One region of the Roseateles rivi genome, then DNA from elsewhere that is predicted to be linked to it. Evidence: predicted binding sites of a transcription regulator. Region 1 holds the regulator's gene; each other region holds the start of a gene.
What was found. The regulator sigma-54, encoded in region 1, starts transcription at its own class of promoters, with help from an activator protein. The targets are predictions, from matches to a motif close to TGGCANGNAANCTGCTTT.
Positions count from the first base shown of each region.

Region 2: exaC (acetaldehyde dehydrogenase ExaC) is a predicted target of sigma-54. The motif match lies at 2,035-2,052, and genes of this name have one in related genera.
Region 3: ACG0Z6_RS04350 (pilin) is a predicted target of sigma-54. The motif match lies at 3,904-3,921, and genes of this name have one in related genera.
Region 4: pqqA (pyrroloquinoline quinone precursor peptide PqqA) is a predicted target of sigma-54. The motif match lies at 3,714-3,731, and genes of this name have one in related genera.

Region 1 covers NZ_JBIGHZ010000002.1:343,332-350,585, reverse strand. The annotation lists gene argS (arginine--tRNA ligase) at 1-1,010, shown strand, start outside; gene ACG0Z6_RS05610 (SPOR domain-containing protein) at 1,054-1,761, shown strand; gene ACG0Z6_RS05605 (thiol:disulfide interchange protein DsbA/DsbL) at 1,758-2,420, shown strand; gene ACG0Z6_RS05600 (thiol:disulfide interchange protein DsbA/DsbL) at 2,463-3,131, shown strand; gene lptA (lipopolysaccharide transport periplasmic protein LptA) at 3,136-3,768, shown strand; gene lptB (LPS export ABC transporter ATP-binding protein) at 3,765-4,529, shown strand; gene ACG0Z6_RS05585 (RNA polymerase factor sigma-54) at 4,548-6,068, shown strand; gene ACG0Z6_RS05580 (bifunctional diguanylate cyclase/phosphodiesterase) at 6,237-7,254, shown strand, end outside.
Region 2 covers NZ_JBIGHZ010000001.1:481,387-488,640, reverse strand. The annotation lists gene ACG0Z6_RS02265 (UbiX family flavin prenyltransferase) at 1-575, shown strand, start outside; gene ACG0Z6_RS02260 (class I SAM-dependent methyltransferase) at 597-1,259, shown strand; gene ACG0Z6_RS02255 (cysteine hydrolase family protein) at 1,275-1,850, opposite strand; gene exaC (acetaldehyde dehydrogenase ExaC) at 2,105-3,625, shown strand; gene yiaY (L-threonine dehydrogenase) at 3,738-4,895, shown strand; gene ACG0Z6_RS02240 (DUF779 domain-containing protein) at 4,937-5,326, shown strand; gene ACG0Z6_RS02235 (endonuclease domain-containing protein) at 5,428-5,796, opposite strand; gene ACG0Z6_RS02230 (ATP-binding cassette domain-containing protein) at 6,003-6,737, opposite strand; gene ACG0Z6_RS02225 (tripartite tricarboxylate transporter substrate binding protein) at 6,734-7,254, opposite strand, start outside.
Region 3 covers NZ_JBIGHZ010000002.1:57,602-64,855, reverse strand. The annotation lists gene ACG0Z6_RS04375 (serine/threonine-protein kinase) at 1-519, shown strand, start outside; gene ACG0Z6_RS04370 (Stp1/IreP family PP2C-type Ser/Thr phosphatase) at 641-1,423, shown strand; gene ACG0Z6_RS04365 (FHA domain-containing protein) at 1,487-2,158, shown strand; gene ACG0Z6_RS04360 (MBL fold metallo-hydrolase) at 2,342-3,124, shown strand; gene ACG0Z6_RS04355 (pilin) at 3,307-3,756, shown strand; gene ACG0Z6_RS04350 (pilin) at 3,975-4,433, shown strand; gene ACG0Z6_RS04345 (pilin) at 4,573-4,998, shown strand; gene ACG0Z6_RS04340 (PglL family O-oligosaccharyltransferase) at 5,142-6,911, shown strand; gene moaC (cyclic pyranopterin monophosphate synthase MoaC) at 6,908-7,254, opposite strand, start outside.
Region 4 covers NZ_JBIGHZ010000001.1:462,825-470,078, forward strand. The annotation lists gene ACG0Z6_RS02135 (substrate-binding periplasmic protein) at 1-673, opposite strand, end outside; gene pedF (cytochrome c-550 PedF) at 663-1,175, opposite strand; gene ACG0Z6_RS02145 (sigma-54-dependent Fis family transcriptional regulator) at 1,611-3,596, shown strand; gene pqqA (pyrroloquinoline quinone precursor peptide PqqA) at 3,838-3,912, shown strand; gene pqqB (pyrroloquinoline quinone biosynthesis protein PqqB) at 4,063-4,983, shown strand; gene pqqC (pyrroloquinoline-quinone synthase PqqC) at 4,980-5,693, shown strand; gene pqqD (pyrroloquinoline quinone biosynthesis peptide chaperone PqqD) at 5,690-5,995, shown strand; gene pqqE (pyrroloquinoline quinone biosynthesis protein PqqE) at 5,946-7,106, shown strand.

The DNA.
Region 1 (7,254 bases):
TCGACGGCATCCGCCAGTTCGCCGTGGCCTACCTGCGCCGCGAGCAGGACTTGGACCTGCAAGCCTTTGGCCTGAAGTTCGACCACTACTTCCTGGAGACCAGCCTCTACAGCGGTGGCGACGTGGAGCGCACCGTGCAGCGCCTCATCGACCAGGGCAAGACCTTTGAGGAAGGCGGCGCGCTGTGGCTGCGCACCACCGACTACGGTGACGACAAGGACCGCGTGATGCGCAAGTCCGAGGGCGGCTACACCTACTTTGTGCCCGATGTGGCCTACCACATCAACAAATTCCAGCGCGGCTACACCAAGTGCATCAACATCCAGGGCACCGACCACCACGGCACCATCGCGCGCGTGCGCGGCGGCCTGCAGGCGGCGGACGTGGGCATCCCCCAGGGCTTCCCGGACTATGTGCTGCACAAGATGGTCACGGTCATGAAGGGCGGCCAGGAGGTCAAGATCAGCAAGCGAGCGGGCTCTTACGTGACGCTGCGCGACCTCGTCGACTGGACCAGCCGCGACGCCGTGCGTTTCTTCCTCATCAGCCGCAAGGCCGACACCGAGTTCACCTTCGATGTCGACTTGGCCCTGCAGCAAAACGACGAGAACCCGGTGTTTTACGTGCAGTACGCGCATGCGCGCATCTGCTCGGTGCTGCGCCACTGGGTCAGCCAGGGCGGCGAGGAGGCCAGCCTGAGCGAGGCCGATCTGAGCCAGCTCACCGCACCCACCGAAGCAGCGCTCATGCTCAAGCTCGCCGACTACCCGCGCATGCTCAGCAGCGCCGCCCAGGATTTGGCGCCGCACGATGTGGCGTTTTACCTGCGCGACTTGGCCGGGGCCTTCCACAGCTACTATGCCGCGGAGCGCTTTTTGGGCCAGGAAGCGGGCTTGACCCGTGCGCGCATGGCGCTGCTGGCAGCCACGCGCCAGGTGCTGCGCAACGCGCTGGCGGTGTTGGGGGTCTCGGCCCCTGACGCCATGGAGCGTGAGGCCAGCGCCGCCTGACACCACCACAAACACCACACCCAAGCGAGAGAGGGACCCGTCCATGAGCGGCAACAAGCAGCCATCCGCCCAACGCCCACGCGGCCAAGCTGGCCACAGCGAACGCGGCGGCTTTGCCCTGGGCCTCATCGTCGGCCTGCTGGTGGGCCTGGGTTTGGCCTTGGGGGTGGCGCTCTTCATCACCAAAACGCCGGTGCCGCTGGTGGACAAACTGCCCCAGCGCACCGCCGAGCAAGACAGCCAGGAGGCCGAGCGCAACCGCAGCTGGGACCCCAACGCCGCCCTGGGCAGCAAGCCCGGGCGCGTCGCCTCAGGCGTGGTGGGCAGCACGGGCAGCGTGGAGCCGCCGGTGGCCGCACCTCAGGCCTCGGCCCCCAGCCCCGTGCTGGCGCAGCCCAGCCTCCCGGCTGCTCCCGCCGCACCTGCGGCCAAGCCCACGCATGTGGCGGACAAAGCCGCCAGCGCGCCCTCGCCCAAGCCCACGGCGGCAGCGCCTGCCGCTTCAGCACCTGCGAGCACGGTGTTCTTTGTGCAAGCCGGGGCCTTCAACAAGCATGAAGAAGCCGAACAGCAGCGCGCCAAGCTGGCCCTGCAGGGCTTTGTGGCCAAGGTGTTCGAGAAAGAGCAGTCTGGCCGCACCGTCTACCGCGTGCGCGTGGGCCCGCTGGACAGCCGCGCCGAGGCTGATGACGCCCGCTCCAAGCTCGAATCTGCCGGCATCGAAGCCGTGCTGGTGGGAGTGCAGCGGTGAAGCGCCGCGACCTGCTGGGCGTGGCCGCCGCGCCGCTGCTGCTCGGGAGCGTGGCGCTGGCCCAAGCTCAGGGCGCGCCTGTAGAGGGTGTGCATTTCAAAACCCTGCGCCAGTCCCAACCCGCCGCGAGTGGGGCTGTTGAGGTGACCGAGTTCTTCTGGTACGGCTGCCCGGTGTGCGACGGCTTTGAGCCCTATTTGGTGAACTGGGCGCAAAAGCTCGACGCCGGTGTGGTGCTGCGCAAAGTCCATGTGGGCGGCCGCGCACAGATCCGCCAGCACCAGCAGCTGTTTCTGACGCTGGAGGCCATGGGCGAGGAATCGCGGCTGCGCCCGCGCATTTTTGACGCCCTGCACCGCCAACACCTGGCGCTCGACAGCGAGGAGGCCATCGCGCAGTTTGTGGTGAGCCAGGGGGTGGATGGCGCCAAATTCAAGTCCATGTGGCAGTCGTTTGGTTTGCAGGCACGCATGCAGCAGGCCAACCAGCTGGTGCAGCGTACGCTGTCTGACAGCGGCGTGCCCACGCTGTGCGTGGGCGGGCGCTACATCACCTCCCCGGCCATGGCGGGTGTGGGTGCGGCCAGCCGCCAGGAGGCAGGCCGCCGTGCGCTGGTCGTGACCGATTATTTGTTGGAGCAGCTGCGCCGCCGCGCCTGAGGCAGCACGCGGGCCAGAGATCAAGCAAGACAAGGAGAAGCCATGAAACGCCGTGAGTTTGCAGCTGGGATGGGGGCCTCGGCCCTGGGTTTGGGTTTGAGTGCGCCGGTGTTGGCGCAGCGCCAGCCCGTGGAGGGCCAGCAGTTCAAGCGCCTGGCCACACCCGTGCCCACCAACGCGCCCGGAAAAATCGAGGTGCTCGAGTTCTTCTGGTACGGCTGCCCGCACTGCTACATCTTTGAGCCCTATATCGAAGACTGGGCCAAGAAGCTGCCTGCCGATGTGGTGTTCCGCAAGGTGCACGTGGCCTTTCGCGCCAACGTGAAGCAGCACCAGAAGATGTTCTACGCCCTGGACGCCCTGGGCCTGGAAGCGCGCGCGCGCCCGGCCATCTTCGCGGGCCTGCAGTCGCAAGGCCTGGCGCTGGACACGCCCAAGGCCATGGCCGATTTCCTCGGCCCGCTGGGGGTGGACCCGCAGAAGTTCCAAAGCGCCTTCAACTCCTTTGGCGTGGCCGCCAAGTGCCAGCAGGCCGAGCGCCTGTCTGAGGCCTACCGCATCGAAGGCGTGCCCACGGTGGCCATTCAAGGCCGCTTTGTCACGGCGCCGTCGCTGCACCAGATTCAGCAGCAGCGGGTGTCGGAACAAGTCCTGGCGCAAAGCACTTTGCAGACCATGGACGCCCTGATCCGCCAGGTGCGCGGGAAGTGATGGCATGCAGGCTGTAAACCCACTCACCGCCCTGCCCTGGCGCGCGCTCGTGGCGGCCGTGGCCGCTCTGAGCCTGTGCTCGGCCGCCCACGCCGCCAAGGAAGACCGCGACAAGCCGCTGATTTTCGAAGCCCTCAAGCAGGGCCGCTACGAAGGCGCGCGCCAAGCCATGGAGCTCAGCGGCAATGTGGTGCTCACCAAGGGCTCCATGCTGCTGCGCGCCGAGCGCCTGACGCTGCAGGCCGATGCGCAGGGCTACCAGCGGGCGCAGGCGCATGGTGCGGTGGGTCAGCAGGTGACCTTCCAGCAAGACCGCGACCAGCCCGGCGAGGTCATTCACGGCCGGGCCGACCGCATCGAGTACGACGAGCGCAGCGACATGGTTCGCCTCATCGGCAATGCCGAAATCCAGACACGGCGCGGCAGCGTGATCACCAGCGCCTTCAGCGGCGCGCAGATCAGCTTCAACGCCCGCACCGAGGTGCTGGACGTTAACCCCGGCGCCAGCGCGCCCAACCCCGGCGGGCGCATCCGCGGCATGGTCATGCCGCGTGGGGCCTCGGCACCGGATGCGGCGGCCAGCGAGGCCTTGCAGCTGCAGCCCGCGCGCCAGATCAACCCAGGCCGCACACCATGAGTGCACCCGGCGTGGATGGTGGCAGCCGGCTGCAGGCCGAGGGCCTGCAGAAAAGCTATGGCGTGCGCAAGGTCGTCAAGAACGTGCACGTGGACCTGCGCAGCGGCGAGGTGGTGGGCCTGCTGGGTCCCAACGGCGCGGGCAAGACCACCAGCTTCTACATGATCGTCGGCCTGGTGCGGGCCGATGCGGGCAGCATCCACATCGACGGCAAACCCGTGCAGCGCCTGCCCATCCATGAGCGCGCGCGCATGGGGCTGAGCTATCTGCCGCAGGAGGCGTCGATTTTTCGCAAGCTCACCGTGGCCGAAAACGTGCGCGCGGTGCTGGAGCTGCAGGTGGACGACAAGGGCAAGCCCTGGCCCAAAGCCCGCGTGGACGCCGAACTCGACCGCCTGCTGCACGAGCTCTCCATCGAGCGGCTGCGCGACAGCCCGGCCCCGGCGCTCTCCGGTGGCGAGCGCCGCCGTGTGGAAATTGCACGCGCCCTGGCCACTCAGCCGCGTTTCATCCTGCTGGACGAGCCCTTTGCCGGGGTTGACCCCATAGCTGTTTTAGAGATCCAGCGCATCATTCATTTCCTCCGAGAGCGCGGCATTGGCGTGCTCATCACCGACCACAACGTGCGAGAGACATTGGGTATTTGCGACCGTGCCTACATCATCAGCGAAGGGGCCGTTCTGGCTGAAGGCGCCCCCGCCGACATCGTCGACAACCCCGATGTGCGCCGCGTGTACCTGGGCGAGAACTTCCGCATGTAAGCGCCTGCAGGGCCCGCCATGAGACCCACCCTGCAGGTACGCCTTTCGCAGAACCTGGCGCTGACGCCGCAGCTGCAGCAGTCCATACGGCTGCTGCAGCTCTCCACGCTGGAGCTGCAGCAGGAGGTGGAGCAGATGCTGGCCAGCAACCCGCTGCTGGAGCCCGACAGCGAGGGCGACGAGCGCGCCGAAGGCAGCACCCCCCTCGCCGCTCCGGCCTCTGAGCGCGTGCACGAACCCAGCGCTGAAGGCGGCGACGCCGCGCATGAGGGCGAGGCCAACGGCGAGCTCAAGGCCGAGGACTTTGGCGGCACCGAGCGTGACGACTGGGAAAACGGCACCGAGCACGACGATTTCGACGGCATCCGCGAGCTGCCTTCGCTGCGCGGCGAAGGCCTGGGTGGCGAGGGTGAGGACGGCGCGCAGGAGCGCGACGCCGGCGTCGTCACGCTGCAAGACCATTTGCGCGAGCAAATGGCGGGCATGCAGCTGGGCGCCATGGACCGCGCGGCCTTGCTGGCGCTGATCGAATCTCTCAACGAAGACGGCTTTTTGGAAGACTCGCTGGAAGAGTTGGCCGAGAGCTTTGCCAGCCCCGACAGCAGCGAGGAAGAGCGCGAGGCCGTGCACGACGCGCTGCGCCTGGCCCTGGCCCTGCTGCACAGCATGGACCCCACCGGCGTGGGCGCGCGCGACCTGGCGCAATGCCTGCAATTGCAGCTGCAGCGCCAAAGCCCCAGCCCGCAGCAGCAGCTGGCGCTGCGCGTGTGCCAGCAGGACTTGGGCCTGCTGGGCCGGCGCGACTGGCGCCGCCTGGCCTTGCTCACCGGCGCGGACGAAGAAGCGCTGCGCGAGGCCGCGGCCCTCATCGCCACGCTGGAGCCACACCCGGCGCGGCGTTTTGGCCGCACCGAGGCCAGCGCCGTGGTGCCCGATGTCATCGTGCGCAAAACCGGGCGCGGTCTGGACGTGCAGCTCAACCCCGATGTGATGCCGCGCCTGCGCATCAACCAACTCTACGCCGAGGCGCTGCGCGCCGCGCGCGGTCTGAGCCAGACGCCGCTTGGCGGCCAGCTGCAGGAGGCGCGCTGGTTCATCAAAAACGTGCAGCAGCGCTTTGACACCATCCTGCGCGTGAGCCAGGCCATTGTGCGGCGCCAGCGCGGCTTCTTCACCCACGGCGAGCTGGCCATGAAGCCGCTGGTGCTGCGCGAAATCGCCGACGAGCTGGAGTTGCACGAGTCCACCATCTCGCGCGTCACCACGGCCAAATACATGGCCACGCCCTGGGGCACTTTCGAGCTGAAGTACTTTTTCGGCAGCGGCCTCAGCACCGAGACCGGGGGCTCCGCCTCCAGCACGGCGGTGCGTGCGCTCATCAAGCAGTTTGTGGCGGCGGAGGACGCGGCCAAGCCGCTGTCGGACAACCAGCTGGCCCAGATGCTGGAAGAGCAAGGCATCCAAGTGGCCCGCCGCACGGTGGCCAAGTACCGAGAGGCGCTGCGCATCGCACCCGCCGCGCAACGCAAAGCGCGCTAAGGCGCTGAGATTTTCCTACTCGAGTGCTCGGAAGAAATCAATAGCCTATTCCCCCGGTAGGCCTCAAAATCCCCCATAAATTTACGGAATGCGCGCGGGCGAATCCGCGCACCATGGCGGGCGCTTTTGGACGCTTGCCCTCGTCTGTACCTTTTCACGTGCTCTTGCATGCCCGAGCTGACCACCCAAAGTTTCAGAAGGGATACCCGCCGCCACTGGCTAGGTACCGGCGCTGTGCTGGGGCTGTGCTGGGCGGTGGCCTCGCTGTGGCTGCACCATGAGCGGGACGTGTTGTTGCGCACCGAAAGCGACAAGCTGCAAGCCCAGGTGGAGGCCTTGGACAACGTGCTGGGTCAGCAACTGGTGTCGGCACACACCGCGCTCAAGACCGTGATGTTGCAAAGCGCCGCCTGGGGCGAGGCCACCCGCACGCAGCGTGGCAGTGAACTGCTGAGCACGCTGGCGCGCTCCATTCCCGGGGTGCGTGGCATGACACTGGTGAGCCCGCAGGGGGTGGTGGTGGCGAGCTCATTCCCGGAAATGCTTCACCGTGATGTGAGCCAGCGCGACTACTTTCGCCTGCCCTCGAACACGCCGGCCATGAACCAGCTCTACCTCTCAGAGCCCTACGAGAGCGCGATGGGGGTCTACACGGTGACGCTGTCGCGGGCCGCCTTCAACCATCGCGGCATCTTCAGCGGGGTGGTGGCGGCGACGCTGGAGCCGGAGTATTTCCAGCTCGTCATGGGCATGGCCCAGCCCTCGGCCAACCAATGGGTGGCCATGGCGCATGAGGACGGCCTGCTCTTTGGCGTCCTGCCCGAGCGACCCGATTGGGTGGGCAAAAACATGCGGGCCACGGCCGGGTCCATCCTGGCCCGGCATGTCCGCGAGGGCGAACTCAGCAGCCTGCAGCACATGAAGTCGGTGCTCAGCGACGACGAGCGTCTGGTGGGCGTGCGCACCATCAAGCCCGAGGGCTTTGTGCTGAACAAACACCTGGTGGTGGCCGTGGGGCGCTCGGTGGCCGATGTGGAGGCGCCCTGGCGGCGCCAAGTCATGCTGGCCTTGCTCACGGGCGGGGCCATTACTTTGATGGCGCTCTCCGGCTTGGGGCTGTGGCAGCGGCGGCGCCTGCAGCTGGTGGCCATGCGCCAGCGCCAGTTCGAGGCCGAACGCGAGGCCG
Region 2 (7,254 bases), on a different contig from region 1:
CCGCGCCCACACGTCTGGTGGTGGGCATCACCGGCGCCACCGGTGCGGCCTATGGGCTGAGCCTGCTGCGCCGCGCACGTGCGCTGGGCCTGCAAACCCACCTGGTGCTCACGCCCGCGGGCGTGCTCAACGCCCACCACGAACTGGGCCTCACGCGCGAGCAGCTCGAGGCCGAGGCCGACCACGCCCACGCCCCCGGTGACGTAGGCGCCTGCGTGGCCAGCGGCAGCTTTGCCACGGCCGCCATGGTGGTGGCCCCCTGCTCCATGCGGACGCTGGCCGCCATTGCCCACGGCCTGGGCGACAACCTGCTGACCCGCGCCGCCGACGTCACGCTCAAAGAGCGCCGCCGCCTCATCCTGATGGTGCGCGAGACTCCCTTCAACCTGGCGCACCTGCGCAATATGACGGCCGTGACCGAGATGGGCGGCATCATCTTCCCGCCCCTGCCGGCCTTCTATCACCACCCCAGCAGCATCCAGGCCATGGTGGACGACACCGTGGAACGCGTGCTGCAACTGGCCGGCATCGAGCACGCCGCGCCTCAAGCCTGGGGCGGCCTGCGCAAGAGCTGACACCCCACCAGCACCCCACCCATGTCCGAACCGATTGAACGCTGGCAGTCCTTCTACCAAGACCGCCAGCGCCCGGTGCCGTTTTTCCGGCCCGTTCCGGACGAAAACCTGGTGGACTGGGTCCCAGCGGGCAGCACTGCCGGGGGCGCCCGGGCCTTGGACATCGGCTGCGGCAATGGGCGCAATGCCCTGTTCTTGGCACGCCAGGGCTACGAGGTGCTGGCGCTGGACTACTCGGCCTCTGCCATTGCCTGGGCTCGCGAACTCACGGCCGAGGCGGCACAGGGCTTGACCAGCGGTGGGCTGACGCTGCGCCAAGCAGATGTGTTCAACACCGAACTGCCCAGCGCGGGCTTTGAGCTGGTGTGCGACTCCGGCTGTTTCCACCACCTGCTGCCCGCGCAGCGCCAGCCCTATATCGACCTGATCGCGCGGGTGCTGCGCCCGGGCGGACTGTTGTCTTTGGTTTGCTTCGCCCCAGAGGGCGGCAGTGGCCTGAGCGACGCGCAGGCCCAGGACAGCGGCTCCACCGGCGGTGGTCTGGGCTATGACGAGGCCCTGCTGCGCCAGCTCTGGAGCCCCGCCTTCGACATCCAGACCCTGCGCCGCATGCATGAACTCGACGCCAGCGCCCCCTGCTTTGGCAAGGCCTTTTTGTGGGCCCTGCGTGGGCTGCGGCGCTAACCCTGCGCCGCAGGCTCAGGCCGCGGCAAACCTCAGGGCCTCGGCCGCCACCAGGCGCGCGCGTGGGCCATAGCTGCTGAGTTCGCAGAGCGTGGCGTTGTGGTGGGCGCTGATTTGTGCGGCGCTGAGCACGCCGTTGTCCAGCGTGGAGTGGCCGTCTTGCACCAGGCAGACCTCGTAGCCCAAAGCCAGGGCGCGGCGCACGGTGGAGTCCACGCAGAAATCGCTTTGAATGCCGCACACCACCAGCTGGCGCACCCCCGCGGCGCGCAGGCTTTGCTCCAGATCGGTGTGCTGGAAACAGTCGCTGGCGGCTTTGTGGAGCCGCCAATCGCTGGGCTGCACGCTGAGGTCTGAGGCCAATTCCCAGCCCGGCTCGCCGCGCCGCATGGGGCCGCTCACAGCTTCGTGCTGCACCAGCACCACGGGCACGCCCGCGGCGCGCGCGACTTGGGTGAGCGTGTTGATGCGCGCCACCAGCGCCGCTGCCTCAAACACCTCATAGCACCCGCCACGGCACAGGGCTTGTTGAACATCCACCACCAGCACGGCGGTGCTGCGTGGGTCAAGCGGCATGGGGCAGGGGCTCATCAGTTTGTCCTAGCTTCTGCGGGGTGTGTTCGGGGTCCTGTGCCGCATTGTGCAAGCTGGCACGGTGCCAAAGGCTGCACGGTTCCAAGAGCAGGGGCGCGATTGCGCCGTTTCGGCGCAGGGGTGGCGCTGTCACCGTCGCGTTATGGGACAGCGCAACAGCCCGGGGCTGGCCCGCTGGTGTTGGCACGGTTTGTGAGTGCAATGTGTTTGGCCCGCATGGCGCGGGTTTGGCACCACTCAAGGAGACTCACATGCTGTATGCACTGCCTGGCGCCGCTGGCGCCCCTCTGAGCTTCAAGCCCCAGTACGACAACTTCATTGGCGGGCGCTTTGTGGCACCGGTCAAGGAACAGTATTTCGACGTCGTGACGCCCATCACCGGCAAGGCCTACACGCGAGCGGCACGCTCCAGCGCTGAGGACGTCGAGCGCGCGCTGGACGCCGCGCACGCCGCGGCCGATGCCTGGGGCAAAACCAGCCCGGCGCACCGCGCCAACATCCTGCTGCAGATTGCCGATCGCATCGAGCGCAACACCGAAAAGCTGGCCTATGCCGAGACTGTCGACAACGGCAAGCCCATCCGCGAAACGCTCAATGCCGACATTCCGCTGGCGGTGGACCACTTCCGCTATTTCGCGGGCTGCGTGCGCGCTCAAGAAGGCGCGTTGAGCGAGATCGACGAGCACACCATGGCCTACCACATCCACGAGCCGCTGGGCGTGGTGGGGCAGATCATTCCCTGGAACTTCCCCATCCTCATGGCGGCCTGGAAGCTCGCACCGGCGCTGGGTGCGGGCAACTGCGTGGTGCTCAAGCCCGCCGAGAGCACGCCCATCAGCCTGCTGGTGCTGGTGGAGCTGATTGCTGACTTGCTGCCGCCAGGTGTGCTGAATGTGGTCAACGGCTTTGGGCGCGAGGCGGGCATGCCGCTGGCCACCTCCAAGCGCATTGCCAAGATTGCGTTCACGGGCTCGACCAGCACCGGGCGCTTGATTGCGCAGGCCGCGGCCAACAACCTCATTCCCGCCACGCTGGAGCTGGGCGGCAAGTCGCCCAACGTCTTCTTCCCCGACGTGATGGACCGCGACGATGGCTTTCTGGACAAAGCCATCGAAGGCCTGGTGCTGTTTGCCTTCAACCAGGGCGAGGTGTGCACCTGCCCGTCGCGCGCCATCATTCATGAGTCCATCTACGACCAGTTCATGAGCCGCGCGCTCAAGCGCATTGCCGACATCAAGCAAGGCAACCCGCTGGACACTGACACCATGATGGGCGCGCAGGCCTCGCAGGAGCAGATGACCAAGATCAGCAGCTACCTGGAGCTCGGGCGCCAAGAAGGCGCTGAGGTGCTGGCCGGCGGGCAGCGCGCGCAGCTCGGTGGCGAGCTCGCCAGCGGCTACTACATCCAGCCCACGGTCTTCAAAGGCCACAACAAGATGCGCATCTTTCAGGAGGAAATCTTCGGCCCGGTGCTGGCCGTGACCACCTTCAAAGACGAAGCGCAGGCGCTGCAGATTGCCAACGACACGCTCTACGGCCTGGGTGCGGGCGTGTGGAGCCGCAACGGCAACGTGGCCTACCGCATGGGCCGCGCCATCAAGGCCGGGCGGGTGTGGACCAATTGCTACCACGCCTACCCTGCGCACGCGGCCTTTGGCGGCTACAAGGAGTCGGGCATCGGGCGCGAGACCCACAAGATGATGCTGGACCACTACCAGCAGACCAAAAACCTGCTGGTGAGCTATAGCGAGGCCAAGTTGGGCTTCTTCTGATGAGTATCAAGTGTTGAGAGCGCGGCGTGCACTGCCGCGCCCCCTTGTGGGCCTAGGATTTTTGGCAGCAGCGCCGCTGCTCTCACCACACAGACATTCACGGAGCTTCACCATGGTCAGCAGTTTCTTCATGCCCAGCGTCAACGTCATGGGCGCAGGCTGTTTGCAAGACGCCATGAACGCCCTCAAGGGCTATGGCTTCAAGCGCGCCTTGATCGTCACCGACAGCGTGCTCAACCAGCTGGGCGTGGCCGCGCGCATTGAAGCGCTGCTGGCCGAGAAGGACATCGACGCCGTGGTGTTTGACGGCACCCAGCCCAACCCCACGGCAGGCAATGTGCGCGCCGGGCTGGCACTGCTGCAGGCCAAGCGCTGTGACTTTGTGATCTCGCTGGGCGGGGGCTCGCCGCACGACTGCGCCAAGGGCATTGCGCTGTGCGCCACCAACGGCGGCGACATCTGCGACTACGAAGGCGTGGACCGCTCCAGCAAGCCCCAGCTGCCGCTGGTGGCCATCAACACCACCGCAGGCACGGCCAGCGAGATGACGCGCTTTTGCATCATCACGGACGAAACACGCCACATCAAGATGGCCATCGTGGACCGCAACGTCACGCCCATCTTGTCGGTCAACGACCCCGAGCTGATGCTGGCCAAGCCCAAGGGCCTGACCGCTGCCACCGGCATGGACGCCCTCACCCACGCCGTGGAGGCCTATGTCTCCACCGCCGCCACCCCCATCACCGACGCCTGCGCGCTCAAGGCCGTGGCCCTGATTGCCAGCCACCTGCGCACCGCTGTGAACCACGGCGACAACCTGTCCGCCCGCGAACACATGGCCTATGCCCAATTCCTTGCGGGCATGGCCTTCAACAACGCCTCGCTGGGCTATGTGCACGCCATGGCCCACCAGCTCGGCGGCTTCTACGACCTGCCCCACGGCGTGTGCAACGCCTTGCTGCTGCCTCATGTGCAGGCCTTCAACCTGCCCACCTCCGCCGCACGGCTGCGCGACGTGGCGCAGGCCATGGGCGTGGACGTGCAGGGGCTGGACGCCGAGGCTGGCGCCAAGGCGTGCCTGAGCGCCATTCGCCAGCTGGCGCTGGACATCGGCATTCCCAAGGGCCTTGCCGAACTGGGCGTGAAGGCCGCCGACATCCCGCTGCTGGCCAGCAACGCCCTCAAAGACGCCTGCGGCTTGACCAACCCACGCCGCGCCACGCAGGCCGATATCGAAGCCATCTTCCACGGCGCCATGACGGCGGCCTGAGCCGCCGCCCCGGGGCCATTTGACCCAAGGAGCTCACCCGCATGACCACCCCTGCGACCACCCCACCCCCACCGCGCGTGCTGGCCACCCCTGCCGCGCTGGTGCTGGTGGACGAGCTCAAGGCTCAACACGGCCCCGCGCTGATGTTCCACCAGTCCGGCGGCTGCTGCGACAACAGCGCCGCCAATTGCCTGCTGCCCGGCGAAATCACCATGGGCCCGGGCGACGTGCTGCTGGGCGAGATCGGTGGCTGCCCCTTCTACATCAGCCGCTCGCTCTACCAAACCTGGGCCCACACCCAGCTCATCGTGGACGTGATCGAGGGCCAAGGCGGCAGCTTCTCGCTCGAAGGTGGCACTGGCAAAGCCTTCCACACGCGCTCGCGGGTGTTCAGTGCAGAGGAGTTTGCAGCCTTGGGGGCGTTGGGCTGAGGGGAGAGGCCCTCTCCCCAACCCCTCTCCCAGGAGGGAGAGGGGCTTGAGTGGTGGCATGGCATGGCATGCCATTCCCCTCTCCCCTCGTGGGAGAGGGGTCAGGGGAGAGGGCTCCTCTCCCGCAATGCTGCCCAAATCAGCCCCAACACCGCTTCACGCTGGCTCAGCCATTGGCTGTTCCAGACGCGCAAGATTTCAAAACCCTGTGAGCGCAGCCATGCGTCTCGTGAGGCGTCGTGCTCTTGCTGGTCGTGGTGGTGCGCGCCGTCGAGTTCCACGATGAGCCGGGCCTGGAAGCACACAAAGTCGGCGATATAGCGCCCCACCGGCGCTTGCCGGCGGAATTTCCAGCCATCCAAACGCTTGGCACGCAAGCAGGCCCACAGCTGCTGCTCGCAGTCGGTCATCTCGCGGCGCAGCTGGCGTGCGCGATGTCGGGCCCAACGGTGTGTTGGAGGGCATGCCATGGCATAGGCTCTGAGCGGTACGGAGCAAAAACTCTTGCGCAGAAGCGGGGCCGTGCCAAGGTGCGGCGCAGGGTTGGTTCATCAACGGTGGGGGTGGTTGGGCCCTCTCCCCAACCCCTCTCCCAGGAGGGAGAGGGGCTTGAGTGGCGTGCCATTCCCCTCTCCCCTCGTGGGAGAGGGGCCAGGGGAGAGGGCCACCAGCCCCATCACCCCTTCGTCAAGGCCAAAAACGCCGCTTGGGCGTCGGCCTCACCCGTGGCGTGCAGCAGCTCGGCCACGCTGCCTTGGTGGCGGATGCGGCCTTGGTGCAGCACCAGCAGGCGCTGGGCGCCCGCGACTTCTTCCACCAGGTGGGTGGCCCACAGCACGGCCACACCTTCACTTTGCAGGGTGCTCACCGACTGCAGCAGCTGCGCGCGGGAAGCTGGGTCCAGGCCCACGGTGGCTTCGTCCATGAGCAGCACGCTGGGGCTGTGCAGCAAGGCGCGGGCGAGTTCGACTTTGCGCCGGGTGCCGCCCGACAGCGCGCGGCAGGCTTTGCCGTGTTCGCCTTCAAGGCCCAGGCGTTGCAGTGCGGCGTCGATGCGCGGTTCGGCCTCGCGGCGGGGCATGCCGTGCAGGTCGGTGTGGAAACGCAGGTTGGCGCGCACGCTCAGGTCCAGGTCCAGCGCGGGCTGCTGGAACACCACGCCCAGGTGCGCCAGCGCGCGGTGCGGGTGGCGGCGCAGGTCGTGGCCTTCGATGTGGATGCTGCCAGCATCGGGCACGAACAGGCCGGTGAGCAACTGCAGCAAGGTGGACTTGCCCGCGCCATTGGGGCCCAGCAGCACCACGCGCTCGCCGCGCTCGAGCTGCAGCGACACCTCTTGCAGCGCGGGTTTACCGCGCCGGTAGCTCTTGCACAGGCCCTGAGCCTGCAGCGGCAGCGGCGCGGCGCTCATGGGGCGGCCAGCAGCTTCATGCGCGCCAGCAGCGCCTGTTCTTGCTGGCGCGCGTGCAGCAGGGCTTGGCGGTAGGCCTCGGTGTCCAGGTAGGCAGGCTCTTGCTCAAAGCGCTCCAGCTCCGCGAGATGGCGCGGCGTGTGCATGGCGGCTTTGAAGACCTCGTGCAAGCGCGCCACCACGCCCGCAGGCGTGCCCGCGGGCGCCACCAAGCCCCAGGGTGAGTTGAAAACCATCTGCGCGTAGCCCAGCTCTTTCATGGTGGGCACTTGCGGCCAGCGCGGGTTGCGCTGCGCGCTAAAGACGGCCAGCAAGCGCAGCCGCCCCTGCTCCACCCAAGGGGCAAAACCGGTGGAATTGACCCCGGCCATGAGCGTGCCGTTGGCCAGCGCCAGCATTTGCTCGGACGTGCCTTTGAAGGGCACATGCGTGTACTCCAGGCCCTGGGTTTTGAAGAGATCGGCCATGGCCAGATGCGGCGTGGTGCCCACGCCGTTGGAGCCCACCATCAGCGCAC
Region 3 (7,254 bases), 290 kb from region 1:
GTGGTGCAAATCGCGGCCCGCCTGGCGCGCGCGCTGGCCTATGCCCACCGCTGCGGCGTGGTGCACCGGGACGTCAAGCCCTCCAATGTGATGTGGGACCACGCCAGCGCGCAGCTGCGGCTGATGGACTTTGGCGTGGCCCGCCTGCACAACAGCAGCCATACCGGCACCGGCATGGTGTTGGGCTCACCCACCTATATGGCGCCCGAGGTGCTCACCGGCTTGCCGGCCGATGGCCGCAGCGACATCTACGCCCTGAGCGTGCTGCTGTTTGAGCTGCTCACCGGCGCTTTGCCCCATCACAGCGACAACTTCGCCGATCTCATCCAGCAAGTGGCCCACGAAAGTGCCCCCGACGTGCGGCGCTACTGCCCTGGCTTGAGCGAGGGCCTGGCGCTGGTGGTGGCGCTGGGTCTGCACAAACACCCCAAGCTGCGCTATCAGGACGCCGACACCATGGCGCAGGACCTCGAGTTGGTGTTGCGCCTGGGTGTTGGGCGTCGCGGAAACGTTGACTGACGCGCTGCAATTGAGGGGACAAACGCGTGACGAATTCCGCATTTATCGGGGCTTCACCCTGCTGGCGTGGAGTGAAGATGCACAATCCGCCGACCACAACAACCCAGTTCTGCCATTTGTCATGAATTTGGAGTTCTTCAGCGCGACCGACACAGGCCGTGTGCGTGACAACAACGAAGACTCCGTGGCGCTGGATGAGCAGGCAGGGCTGTTCATCCTGGCTGACGGCATGGGGGGCTACAACGCCGGTGAGGTGGCCAGCCAGATGCTCACCGGATTCCTCAAGGCCGAGTTGGGGCGCTGGCTGCGCGAAACCGAAGGCCAGGCTGCGGAGTCCGAGGTTTGCCGCGCCATGGAAATCTGTGTCGACAACGCCAACCGCGCCATCTTCAACGCGGCCACCAGCAACCCCCGCTACGCAGGCATGGGCACCACCTTGGTGTTTGGCGTGTTTGCGGGCAGTCGTCTGGTGTTGGGGCATGTGGGGGATTCACGCGCCTACCTGTGGCGCGAGGGTGCGCTGCGCCAGCTCACGCGCGACCACTCGCTGCTGCAAGAACAACTCGATGCCGGCCTGCTCACCCCCAGCCAGGCGGCCGTGTCTCTCAACCGCAACCTCGTCACCCGGGCTGTGGGGGTGGACGAGCATCTGATGCTGGAGCTCACACCGCAAGATGCCAAGTCTGGCGACATCTACCTGCTGTGCAGCGATGGGCTCACGGACATGCTCGACGAGACCACCCTCGCGCAGTTGTTCCAGGCACACGGGCAACTCCCCGAGTTGGGGCGCGCGCTCATCGACGCGGCCAATGACTATGGGGGGCGGGATAACATCGCAGTCATTCTGGTCCGCACGAGCGAAAACACCCGTCATCGCCGATGGTGGGCACCCGGCCGAGCCTGAGTGGCTGGCGCGAGCATTGATCAGCACGGCTGCGGCCTGCACAGCAACATTTCGAGGTCAAACATGAGCAAGCTGATGGTGTCTCTCGATGGCGTAGTCATTAAAGAGATCCAACTCACCAAAGACAAGACCACCCTGGGGCGTCGGCCGTACAACGATGTCGTCATTGACAACCTGGCCATCAGCGGCGAACACGCCGTGCTGCAAATGGTGGGCAGCGATGTGTTCATTGAAGACCTCAACTCCACCAACGGCACCTACATCAACGGCAAAGCCATCAAAAAGCAGCTCTTGAACCATGCCGATGTGATCGAGGTGGGCAAGTACAAGATCAAGTATCTGGGCGAAGACACCAGCGAGTACGAGCGCACCCAGGTGCTGCGCAGCGGTGCTGCCACCGGCAGCGGCGCCATGCGCTCGGGCTTTGGTGCGGCCTCCGAGTTCGGCGCCCTGGGCCCGGGCATGATGCCCGGCCAAGCCGCTGCCATCAAAGTGCTCAACGGCCCGGCTGCAGGCCGTGAGGTGGTGCTCAGCAAAGTCGTCACCACCGTGGGCAAACCCGGCGTGCAGGTGGCCTCCATCACCAAACGCCCCAGCGGCTATGTGTTTGCCCACGTTGAAGGGCATATGCGCCCCAGCGTCAACGGGCAAGCCCTCACCAGCGAATCCACCGCCCTGCGCCACGGCGATGTGATCGAACTCGCTGGCACGCAGATGCAATTCCTGCACCACTGACCCCGCGCGCCGCGCGGCCCTGGCATGCCAGGTGCTGCGTGCACCACATCACGCGGCCTGGGTTTGGCAAGCGCTGCCCCTGTGGCGGTGGCGCAGCGTGCCAATTGCGCCACTGGGCTGAGCCTGGTGCGGGCTATACAGTGCGCTCCACGGCCTCAGTTGGTGGGGCCAGCTGTGCCCACAATGAACATTACTGCTTTGGGCTGCGCAGGGTCACTGGCTGCGGGCCACGACACCACGGCATTCCTGCTCGACGACGACGTACTGCTGGACGCGGGCTCCGGCGTGGGCACCCTTGGCATCGAAGCGCTGCTGCGCATCGACCATGTGCTGCTGAGTCACTCGCACATCGACCACATCCTGGGCCTGCCGCTCCTGGCCGACACCGTGCTGCGCCAGCGCACCCTGGCCGGGCGCCCCCCTATCCAAGTTCATGCGCTGGAGCCCACCCTCGCAGCGCTGCGCCGCCACCTCTTCAACGGCGTGCTCTGGCCCGACTTCACCCGCCTGCCCAGCGCCGAACACCCCGTGCTGAGCCTGCACCCCTGCCATATCGGGCAGGTGCTGGCATTTGGCGCGCGCCGCATTGAAGTGCTGCCCGCCCGCCACACCGTGCCCGCCTGCGGCTTTGCCGTGCAAGGGCCCGCTGGGCGCTGGTGGGCCTACAGCGGCGACACCGGCCCCAACCCCGCGCTGTGGCACCGCCTGCGCCAGCTGCCGCTGTCTCACCTGGTGGTGGAGTGCGCCTTTGACGACGACGAATTCGAACTCGCCGACCGCGCCCTGCACCTGTGCCCCCGCCAGCTGCGCACCGAGTTGCAAGACTGGCTGCCCCTCGAGCTGCCGCTCTACATCACCCACATCAAACCCGGCATCGAGCCCAAAGTCATGGGCGCCCTGAGCGCCCAACTCCACCCGCTGGTCCCCCGCGCTCTGCACGGCGGCCAGGTGTTCCAGCTCGACTGACAGATTTCGACCCCCGCGAATGCGGGGTGACCAATCCCGTCACCCCACCTGACACAGCGCGTCGCACCCCCTCATTCAAGTGATAAATTACCCCTCAAATGAGGGGTTAACTGCTAGAAATGCATGTGGCATGTGCATTGCGTCACACAGTGCTCCTCAACCTGTGTTTTAGGGAGCAACCCATGAAAAAACGCGTGCAACAAGGCTTCACCCTGATCGAACTCATGATCGTGGTGGCTATCGTCGGTATCTTGGCTGCCGTGGCAGTGCCTGCTTACCAGGACTACACCAAGCGCGCCCGCGTCACCGAAGGTCTGGGCCTGGCCAGTGCGGCCAAGCTGGCGGTGACGGAGTACTACTCATCCAATGCGGCCTTGCCTGCAGACAATGCAGCTGCTGGTTTGGCGGCGGCAGCCCAAATCACTGGCAACGGCGTGCAGAGCGTGACTGTCACCAATGGTGTTATTGCGATCAAGTTCAACGACAAAGTGGTTAACGATCAAACCCTCCTGCTGACACCTACGACTCCAACTGACGCGGCAGGTGGCAAGATCACTTGGAGCTGCACGGGTGGCACTTTGGACGCCAAATTCCGCCCCTCCGAGTGCCGCGCCGCTGTTGCTGGCTCCTAATGTGAACAGGTGGGCCTAGCGCCCACCTCCCCAACCCCGTCACCCCCTGACCATTCTGGTCACACGTGACGGGCGCAGGCGACCAGATGTGTCGCCTGCAAGGGGCTGGAGTGTGAACAGCGTCACGAACGCTTAGCACCTGGCCCCTGGCACGCCATCTGCAGTAGTAAGGATGTCCGCAACGACGTCCCCCAACTCCTCACTTCCGGAGAACTGCAATGAACCGTGCCATCAAAAGCGCCCAAAAGGGCTTCACCCTGATCGAACTGATGATCGTGGTGGCCATCGTCGGCATCCTCGCCGCTGTGGCCCTGCCGGCCTATCAGGACTACACCCGCCGTGCCCGTGTGGCTGAAGGCTTGAGCTTGGCTTCTGCCGCCAAGTTGGCCGTGTCGGAATACAAGGCTTCCAACAACGTCTGGCCCGAGAGCAATGATGTGGCTGGCCTGGGCAGTGACCCTATCACTGGCCAAGGTGTGGAAGACATTCAGATCGGTTCGGAAGGCGTGATCACCATCACCTTTAACAGCCGCGTCACTGATGGCAACAGCGGCAGCACGATTGAGTTGCGTCCCTCTTTCGACGAAAGCGGTAACAAAATTGGCTGGGATTGCACCCAGGGCGATCTGCTGGAAAAGTATCGCCCCGCTGAGTGCCGCGGCAGCCGTCCTCAATAAGGTCTGAGGCGATGCGCTTGCGTTGAGCCAGCATCTGGCCAAAGCCCGCCCGAATTCGGCGGGCTTTTCCCGTTTTCGCGTCGTTGCCTTCGTGACAAGCTGTGGCGCTGGTATGTTCAACCACATCAATCCGGTGCCCATGTTGAAACCCGATCTGCGCGGATGGACCTTGATCGAACTGATGGTGGTCGTCGCCGTGGTGGGCATTCTGGCGGCGGTGGCCCTGCCCACCTACCAGACGCACACCCGCCGCGCGCGCGTGGCCGATGGCCTGGGCATGGCCACCGGAGCCAAGCTGGCGGTGACAGAGTATTTCTCCTCGAACAACGCTTTTCCCGACTCCAACACGGCGGCGGGCTTGGCGGCCCCGGGTGAATTTCAAAGTGCGGCAGTCAGCAGCATTGAGGTTGGGGCCAGGGGGCTCATCACCGTGACCTACACCCATCTGGTGGACGAGGGTAAAACCCTGGTGCTGGAGCCTGATGGAATTGAGGCGGGCCGGGTGGCCTGGAGCTGCAAAGGCGGCACCTTGGAGCTGACCTTGCGCCCTGCCGAGTGCCGCTGAGCCGCGCACCGGTGTGCGGCTGAGGCGCCGCCTAGAATGCCCGTTTTGTGTCCGCGCCGCTTGGCCTGCGGACTGCGGCGCAGGCCCGTTCACAGCGCGGCAGCGCGCCCCGCTTTGAGCGTTGCCCAGAGGATTTGCCTGCCGTGATTGCCCCCGCTTTGCCCGCTGATGTTCACCGACCTCCTGCGCCCCTCTTGCTGGGGGGCTTGTTGTTTGGGGTGGTGCTCGCGCCCTTGCTGGCGGTGAACCACACGCCCTCGGCCACGCTCTACAACCAATTGCTGGCCCTGTGGGGCTGGGGCTTGCTGGTGTGCGCTCTGGCCACGCAGGAGCGGCAGCGGCCACGCTGGGGTGCGGTCGAGCTGTGCTTGAGCCTCTTGCTGCTGGCGGCCGCCCTGGCACCGCTGTGGCGCAGCCAGCCGCTGTCCATCGCCCTGGGTCAGCTGGGCATGCTGGGTGCGGCGCTGGTGGTGTTTCGCGCGGCGTGCGGTGTGCCTGCGGCGCAGCGCTTGGCCGTGTGGGAGGCCTTTGCTGCCGCCGTGCTGGCTCTGGGCCTGTGCAGCGCCTTGGTGGCACTGGTGCAGGTGTTTGCGCCCGATTGGGCGGATGGCGTGCTGATTGCGCGCTCAGGCCTGGTGGGGCGGGCCGTGGGCAATATCCGCCAGCCCAACCATTTGGCCAGCATTTTGATGTGGGCCGCGGTGGCTTTGGCCGCGCTGTGGCAAAGCGGTGCTTTGCAGCGCTGGCTGCAGGGTTCGGCGCGCTTGGCGGCGCTGGCGGCCTGGGCGCTGATGGGCCTGCTGATGCTGGCCATGGTGTTGAGCGCCTCACGCACCGGCGTGTTGGGGGTGTTGATGCTGGCTGTCTGGGGGGGCTTGGACCGCCGCTTGCTCTCGGGCCGCGTGCGCTTGCTGCTGGTGCTTTCGCCGCTCTTGCTGGCGCTGGCGTGGTGGGGCATGTCCTGGTGGTCGGCGCAGCAGGGGTTGACTTTGGGGGCGGAGTCCCGCTTGGCGGAAGGGGCGGGCTCGCCCTCGCGGGTGGCGATTCTGCGCAATGCCTGGGCGTTGCTGCAGGCTCACCCCTGGCTGGGCGTGGGCTGGGGCGAGTTCAATCTGGCCTGGACGCTGACCCCATTCCCTGACCGTCCGATTGCCTTTTTCGACCACACCCACAACCTGCCCTTGCAGTGGTTGGTGGAGTTGGGCTGGCCGCTGGGTTTGCTGTGCCTGGGCCTCTTGGGTTGGGGCTTGTGGCAGGCGGTGCGCCAGTGCGCGCAGCAGCCCACTTTGCGCGAAGCGCTGGCGCTGCGCAGCGCCTTGATGCTGGTGCTGACGATTGGCCTGCACAGCCTGCTGGAATATCCGCTGTGGTACGCCTACTTCCTGCTGCCTGCGGTCTTCGCCCTGGGCTTGGTGCTGGGCTCGGGGCCGCAGCGCGAATCGAGGCCGACCGAGCTGCCCTCGCGCGGGATGTTGCTGGCCGGTGTGGCCATGAGTGTGGGGGCGCTGCTCACAGCGTGGGACTACCAGCGCGTGGTGGAGATCTACCAGCCTTCGGCCCGCTCGGTGTCTTTGAGTGAGCGCATTGCGCGCGGTCAGCAGTCGTGGTTTTTTGCGGCGCAGGCCAACTATGCGGCGGCCACCTCGCCCCAGCCTTCGGCCAAAACCTTGGAGGCCGCACGCATGACGGCGCACCACCTCAGCGATGTGCGCCTGCTCATGGCCTGGGCCAAGTCGCTGCATGCGGTGGGCAAAACCGATGAGGCGCGCTATGTGGTGCAGCGCCTGCGCGAGTTCCGCAGCCGCGCGGGTGACGATTGGCTGCAGGTCTGCGAGGACTTGGAGCCGGGCCAGCCCGAGCCCTTCCAGTGCGCGCTGCCTTCGCGCGATTACGACTGGACAGAGCTGCGTTAATCGCCCGCCGCGGGCAGGGCGGCGGCCTGCCAGTCGCCGCTTTTGCCGCCGTGTTTTTCCAGCACGCGAATCTGGCCCATCACCATGCTTTTGTCGGCGGCCTTGCACATGTCGTAAATGGTCAGCAGGCCCACTTGCACGGCGGTGAGGGCCTCCATCTCAACGCCGGTCACACCGACTGTTTCCACCTGCGCCGTGCACACCACGGCCACAGCCTCGGCGTCCAGAGCGAACTCCACACTCACCCGGGTCAGTGGCAGGGGGTGGCACAGCGGGATGAGCTCGGCGCAGCGCTTGGCCCCTTGAATGGCCGCAATGCGCGCCACGCCCAGCACATCGCCCT
Region 4 (7,254 bases), on a different contig from region 1:
GGGTGACCCAAGCGGCATGCAAGTGGCCCTCCAGCACGGCGGCGGCGGCCTGCACGCCGTTGTCGAAAAAGTGCAGCTGCGCCGCCAGCTCTCCACCGGCAAAGCCCAGCAGCGCGCTGGCGGCGGCGCTGCCCCGTTCTGCGCCAATGGGGTGGCCGCGCAGCACCGCAGGGCCGGGCAACTGCGGCAGCACCGAGCGCGCGTGCAGCACGGCCAGGGTGTCTTGGGCGTAGGGGGCGCAAAGCAGGGTCTGCGGCACGTTCTGGGCCAGCGCGGCGTCCTGCGGCACGTGCAACATCACGTCGGCCGGGCCCCAGCCCAGCGGGTGGCCGCGCCAGACGGCGTGCCGCAAGTCATCCTGCATCTGCTCGCCCGCCATCAAGGGCAGCACTTGCAGCTGCAGGCCCAGGGTTTGGGCCAGGGCTTGAGCCAGGGCGACATCCACGCCTTGCAGCTTGCTGCGATCGCGGGGGTGGGCGCTGGAGTAGGGCGCGTTGTCGCTGTAGAGCGCCACTTGCAGCTGGCCGCCCTGGCGCAGCTGGGAGACCCAGCCGGGTGTGCTGAGGGCTTGGGCCCAGAGCGGGCGTGCCACCATGCTGCCCGCCCAGGCGCAAGCCGCGGCGCTGTGCAGCAGCCACTGGCGGCGCGGGTGCTGGTAGGTGTCAGCGTTCACGGCGCGACTCCAAATATGTGCGGATGGCCCAGATCGCCTCTTGGCTGAGCGTTTGTTCAAAGGGCGGCATGTAGACGCGGCCGTCGCGCGCGCGGCCACGCCGCACGGTGCCCAAAAAGTAGTCGTCGATCTCCGCCAGACAGGCCTGCTGTTTGGCCGCTTCAGCCAGGCTCATGCAGTCGGCGTCGAGCCGACGCAGGTCTGGCGCAATGCCGCCGGAGATGGCTTCCAGCCCGTGGCATCGGGCGCAGTTTTGGTTGTAGGCGGAGCTGCCAATGCGCAGTGCCTCGGGCTGAGCGGGGCCGTTGCTGAAGGGGTTGCGGTCGCGCCAGCCCGCGCCCAGCTGCGGCAGTGAGCGGGTGTCGACGGCCTGTGGCGTGACGTCGCCATGCGCCAGGCTGGGCGTGGCGGGCAGCTGCCACAAGGCCAGGCCCAAGAGGGGTGTTGCCAACGCCCAGGCGGCGCGCCGGGCGGTTCGTGGGAGTGAGCGAGGGTGATGCATGGCCAACAGAGCTGTCAAAGGTTGGAGGAATGGACGACAGCCCGGTTGTTGGCAAGAGCCGTGCCACCTGCCTTCGCACCCCGTGGTTGCGGGGTGTTGCAAGCGCGCGCTGCGGCTGACCATGGGCGTGTTGCAGGCTGTTCAGTTGTGACGCATCACCCCCGACCGGGGTGTGCGCTGGGTGTGCCCGCGGGTTGGCCGCAGATTTGCTTGTGTCACGGTGTTGTGGTGGGGTGCCCCGCTGGGCTTGCATGTGGCAGCCTGACGCAGGGGGTGCCCCAACGAGGAGCATCCGTGTCGCATCCATTTGCCAAACACCCCCAAGACACCCCTGCGCAAGCCTGGGGCGGTGCGTCTCTTGAGCCCGGTTTGATGCCGGGATGCCCCGCCCCCGCCGCTCCCCCCTGGGCAGCGGGCGCCGCCACTGGAGACCATATGGCCGATTTGTCACCGCTGCCTGGAGGCCCGCAGTCCACGCTGCACGCCAGTTTGGGTGTGCAGGCGCCGCACGACGACGTGATCCGCCAGGCCCATCACCGCAGCGCTGCATTTGGGCTCGATGCCCATGAGCGCCCCGACTTTGCCCCGCTGGCGCCGGGATGGCTCGCGACCGTGCGCGAGGAAAACCGCCTGCTCTACCAACACGCCAGCCCGGTGATGGAAACCTTGCACGAGCAAATCGCCAACACCCACAGCATGGTGCTGTTGACCTCGCGCAGCGGGCTCATCCTGCACTCGCTGGGCGACGCGGACTTTCTGGAGCGCGCCACCAAGGTGGCTCTCATGCCTGGGGTGGATTGGTCTGAGCGCAGCAAAGGCACCAATGCCGTGGGCACGGCCTTGGCCGAGGAGCGCGCCGTGGTGGTGCATGGGCGTGACCACTACTTGCATGCCAACCAGTTTCTGACCTGTTCGTGTACGCCCATCTTGGACCCCTATGGCAAGGTGGTGGGAGCCTTGGACGTGACGGGCGACGAGCGCAGCTACCACCAGCACACCATGGCCCTGGTGCGCATGTCTGCGCAGATGATTGAAAACCGCCTCTTTGCCCATGCCACGCAAGACTCGATGCGCCTGTACTTTCATGCCCGCGCTGAGTTTTTGGGCACGCTCATGGAGGGCATTGCGGCCTTCACGCCGGATGGACGTTTTCTCTGTGCCAACCGCAGCGCGCAGTTCCAGCTGGGGCTCTCCAACAGTGCCTTGCGGGCGCACACCTTTGCTTCGCTGTTTGGGTTGTCGGTCTCGCAGTTGCACGACGGCTTGCGCCAAGCTGCCGGTCAGCCCCTGAGCCTGTGCCTGCACAACGGCGTGACAGTGGTGGCGCAGGTGCGCGTGCGCCCGGCCAAATCGCTGGTGCAGGGCTGGGCGGCGCCGGGTGCGTCTGCAGGCGCTGCGCCCCCGGCTGCGGCCATGGCGCAGGCGCGCCCGGCGCTGTCGCGGCTGCGCTACCTCAACACCGGCGACCCGCAGCTCGCGGCCGTGCTGCAAAAGCTCCAGCGCGTGCAGGGCAGCGACATTCCGGTGATGATTCTGGGCGAGACCGGCACTGGCAAAGACCTGCTGGCCCAGGCCATTCACAACGACTCGCCACGTGCGGCGCGGCCCTTTGTGTCCATCAACTGCGCCTCCATCCCCGAGACCCTGATCGAGTCCGAACTCTTTGGCTACGAGGAAGGCGCTTTCACCGGCGCGCGTCGCCGTGGCGCGCCAGGACGCATCCAGCAAGCCCATGGGGGCACTTTGTTTTTGGACGAGATCGGCGACATGCTCATCCAACTCCAGGCGCGGCTGCTGCGCGTGCTGCAGGAGCGGCGTGTCACCCCGTTGGGATCGAGCAAGGAGTACGAGGTGGACGTGGCGTTGGTGTGTGCCACCAACAAAAATCTCAAACCACTCATGGCCCAAGGCCTGTTTCGCGAAGACCTGTACTACCGCCTCAACGGCTTGGTGGTGCGCCTGCCCGCACTGCGCGAGCGCACTGACTTCGACGTGGTGGTGCACAAAATTCTCACCAAGCTCTGTAGCGGCGGCACGCCGCTGCGCCTGAGCCCGCAGGTGCTGGCGCTGTTTCACCGCTGCCGCTGGCCGGGCAATGTGCGCCAGCTGCACAACCTGCTGCGCACCGCCGTGGTGATGGCCGGGGCGGGCCCCTGCATTGACATTGAACACCTGCCCGACGACTTTTTCGATGAGCTGCAAGACCCCGACGCCAGCGCCGCGCCGCAGCAGACCGCCTCTGCCGAGCCCGCACGCGAGGCGGCAGCCGGCGCGCGGCTGCAGGACGTGGCGCTGCAGGCCATGGTCGAGGCGCTGCGCCAGTGCCACGGCAATGTCTCGCAAGCGGCCCGGCTGCTGGGCGTCTCACGCAACACCATCTATCGCAAAAAAGACCGCCTGCCACCGGGCTTGCTGTCCTGACGCCGGTGCGCTGTGTTCCATATCGGAACAGCTGGCACACCCGTTTGGCACAAGCGCTGACGCCAGCGGTGCGGTGCGTGAGGGCATGCCAAGGGCGGGGCGGGCAGTGCTCCAACGTGGCACGGGTTTTGCACCACCCTTGCTGCTGGTGTGTCACCGTGCAAGCGGTGTCCCACGCGGCGCGTTGAGCCGCGCGCACACTGTGCCAGCACCCCGTCGACGACATCGAGGAGACCCCACCATGGCATGGACGACCCCCAGCTTCATTGACCTGCGCTTCGGTTTTGAAATCACGATGTACATCGCCAATCGCTGATGCGTGAGGCCTTGCGGCCAGCCGTGCTGGGCCTGGCCCGGCCCGTGCTGCGCCGCCGACACAGGCCCGCCCGCGCAGGCTGCGTTTGTGCAGTCCGCGCGGGCGGGCCTGCTTTGGCGTCGTTGTGCCGCTGAAACAGAGGTGGGGGCTATGGCGGTTTTCAAAGTGCTGGGGTCTGCCGCCGGGGGCGGCTTCCCGCAGTGGAATTGCAATTGCCCCAACTGCGCGGGCCTGCGCGCTGGGGGCCTGCGCGCCGCGCCGCGCACGCAGTCCTCCGTGGCCTTGAGTGCAGATGGGCAAGACTGGCTGCTCATCAATGCCTCGCCCGAGGTGCTGCAGCAAATCCGCCAGACGCCTGCGCTGCAACCGGCGCGCGCGCTGCGCGACAGCGGCGTGGCCGCCGTGCTTTTGATCGACGCGCAAATCGACCACACCGCCGGGCTCTTGATGTTGCGCGAGCGCGCCACGCCGCTGCCGCTCTATGCCACGCCCGAGGTGCTGGGCGACCTGGAGCAGGGCCTGGGCCTGCCGCGCCTGCTGGGGCACTACGGCGGCCTGGCGCCGCGCGCGTTGCCGCTGGATGGTGGCGCCATCGACGCCCCATTTCTGGGCCCGCTGCAAGTGCAGGCCCTGCCCCTGCACAGCCAGCCGCCACCGTTTTCGCCCTACCGTGGCCGCCCGCGCCGGGGCGATACGGTGGGGCTCAAGATCCACAACCCACAAACTGGCCGCAAGCTCTTCTACGCCCCCGGCCTGGGCCGCATCGACGCGCCCGTGTGGGCTGCCATGCAATGGGCCGACACGGTGCTGGTAGACGGTACGTTTTGGAGTGAGACCGAGATGATCGATCTCGGTCTATCGGGAAAACGCGCCGCTGAGATGGGGCATTTGCCGCAGAGTGGTGCTGAGGGCATGCTGCACTGGCTGCGCCAACTGCCCCCCAGTACCGGCAAGTGGCTCATCCACATCAACAACAGCAACCCCGTGCTGCGTGAAGATTCGGCCGAGCACGCCGAGCTGCGCGCCGCCGGCGTGGCACTGGCCTACGACGGACTGGAGATCGTGCTGTGAACCTGGCAACCCCAGAGGCTTGGAGCGCGGTGCAGTTCGAGGCGCAGCTGCGTGCCCAAGGCGCGGGCTATCACATCCACCACCCCTTCAATGTGCGGCTCAACGCCGGGCATTGCCGGCCCGAAGAAATCCGCTGCTGGGTGGCCAACCGCTTTTACTACCAGCTGTGCATCCCGCGCAAAGACGCCGCCATCATGGCCAATATGCCTGATCGCGAGGACCGTCGGCTGTGGGTGCAGCGCATCTTGGACCACGACGGTAGTGGCGACTACAGCGGCTCGGAGGCCGGTGGCATCGAGGCCTGGACACGCCTGGCCGAGGCCGTGGGCCTGTCGCGCCAGGAGCTGCAGTCGCTGCGCCACGTCGTGCCCGGCGTGCGCTTTGCCTGCGATGCCTATCTCAACTTCGCGCGCCAGGCACCTTGGCAGGAGGCGGTGTGTTCCTCGCTGACCGAGATGTTCGCGCCGCAAATCCACAAAGACCGCCTGGCCAGCTGGCCGCTGCACTACCCCTGGATCGAGGCCGAAGGCCTGCAGTACTTCCGCAGCCGCATCCCGCTGGCCTCGCGCGATGTGGAGCATGGTTTGCGCGTCACGCTGACGCACTTCACCACCGCCGCCCAGCAGCAACGTGCGCTGGAGATCTTGCGCTTCAAGCTGGACATCCTCTGGAGCATGCTCGACGCCATTGAAAAGGCCTGCCGCCCATGAGCACGACCACCCCCCCCACGACCACTGCCCCCCGCAGCCCCGACACCTTGCCCAACCGGCCGCGCCTGAGTCGGTTGTTCCGCCTGCAATACGAACCCGCCCAGCAAAGCTGGGTGCTGCTCTACCCCGAAGGCATGGTGCAGCTCAACCCCAGCGCCGCCGAAATCGTGCGCCGCTGCGACGGCAGCCGCAGCATCAGCGCCCTGGTGGCCGAGCTGGAGTCTGAGTACGACTGCAGTGGCATCGAGCCCGATGTGCGCGCCCTGCTGGGCGAGGGGTGGCGGCGTGGCTGGTTTGAGTGAGGCCCCGCGCCCACCGCGCCCCGGCCCCCCGTTGTGGCTGCTGGCCGAGCTGACCTACCGCTGCCCGCTGCACTGCGCTTTTTGCTACAACCCCCTGCGCTACGCCCAGCGGCGCGAAGAGCTCAGCACCGCGCAGTGGGTGGACGTGCTGCGCCAGGCGCGCGAGCTCGGTGCCGCGCAGCTGGGTTTCTCCGGCGGTGAACCCCTGCTGCGCGAGGACCTCGAAGACCTCGTCGCCCAAGCCCACCGCCTGGGCTACTACACCAACCTGCTCACCTCCGGCGTGGGCCTCACCGAAGCGCGCGCCGCCGCACTCCATCGCGCGGGCCTGGACCACGTGCAGCTCTCCTTCCAAGACTCCACGCGGGAGATGAACGACTTCCTGAGCCACACCCGCACCTTCGACCTCAAGCGCCGCGTCGCCGCCATCATCAAAGCCCAAGGCTGGCCCATGGTGATGAACTGTGTGCTGCACCGCCACAACCTGCCGCACGTGGCGCAAATCATCGACATGGCCCTGGAGCTGGGCGCCGAGTACCTGGAGCTGGCCAACACCCAGTACTACGGCTGGGCCCTGCACAACCGCGCCCAACTCATGCCCACGGCCGAACAACTGCGCCAGGCCGAAGCCGTGGTCAATGACTACCGCGCCCGCATCGGCCAGCGCTGCCGCCTGCTCTTTGTCGTGCCCGACTACTTCGAACAGCGCCCCAAAGCCTGCATGAACGGCTGGGGCTCCGTGTTCCTCAGCATCGCCCCCGACGGCCGCGCCATGCCCTGCCACAACGCCGGCGAACTGCCCGGCCTCACCCTGCCCGATGTGCGCCACACCCCGCTGCGCGACATCTGGTACGACAGCCCTGCCTTCAACGCCTACCGCGGCGAGGCCTGGATGCGGCCCCCCTGCCAAGGCTGCGAAGAGCGCCACAAAGACTTCGGCGGCTGCCGCTGCCAAGCCTTCGCCCTCACCGGCAACCCCGCCGCCACCGACCCCGTCTGCAGCCGCTCGCCCCAGCACGAAGACGTGGTCCGCCTCGTGCGCCAAGCCCCCCAACAGCGCGAAACCCAGCCGCTGGTGTTTCGTAGTGATGCGGTGTCGAGGAAGGCTTGAAGGGTGGGTTTCACCCAGGGGCAGAATTTGTGGGCTGTGGCGCTAGGCGTTGTCGATATAAAAATCTGAATTTAGGCCAAATTTTTCATACGTAGCGATGATGACTGCCAACCCTAGAATGGTGTGACTTATTCACGCGCTGCAGGGC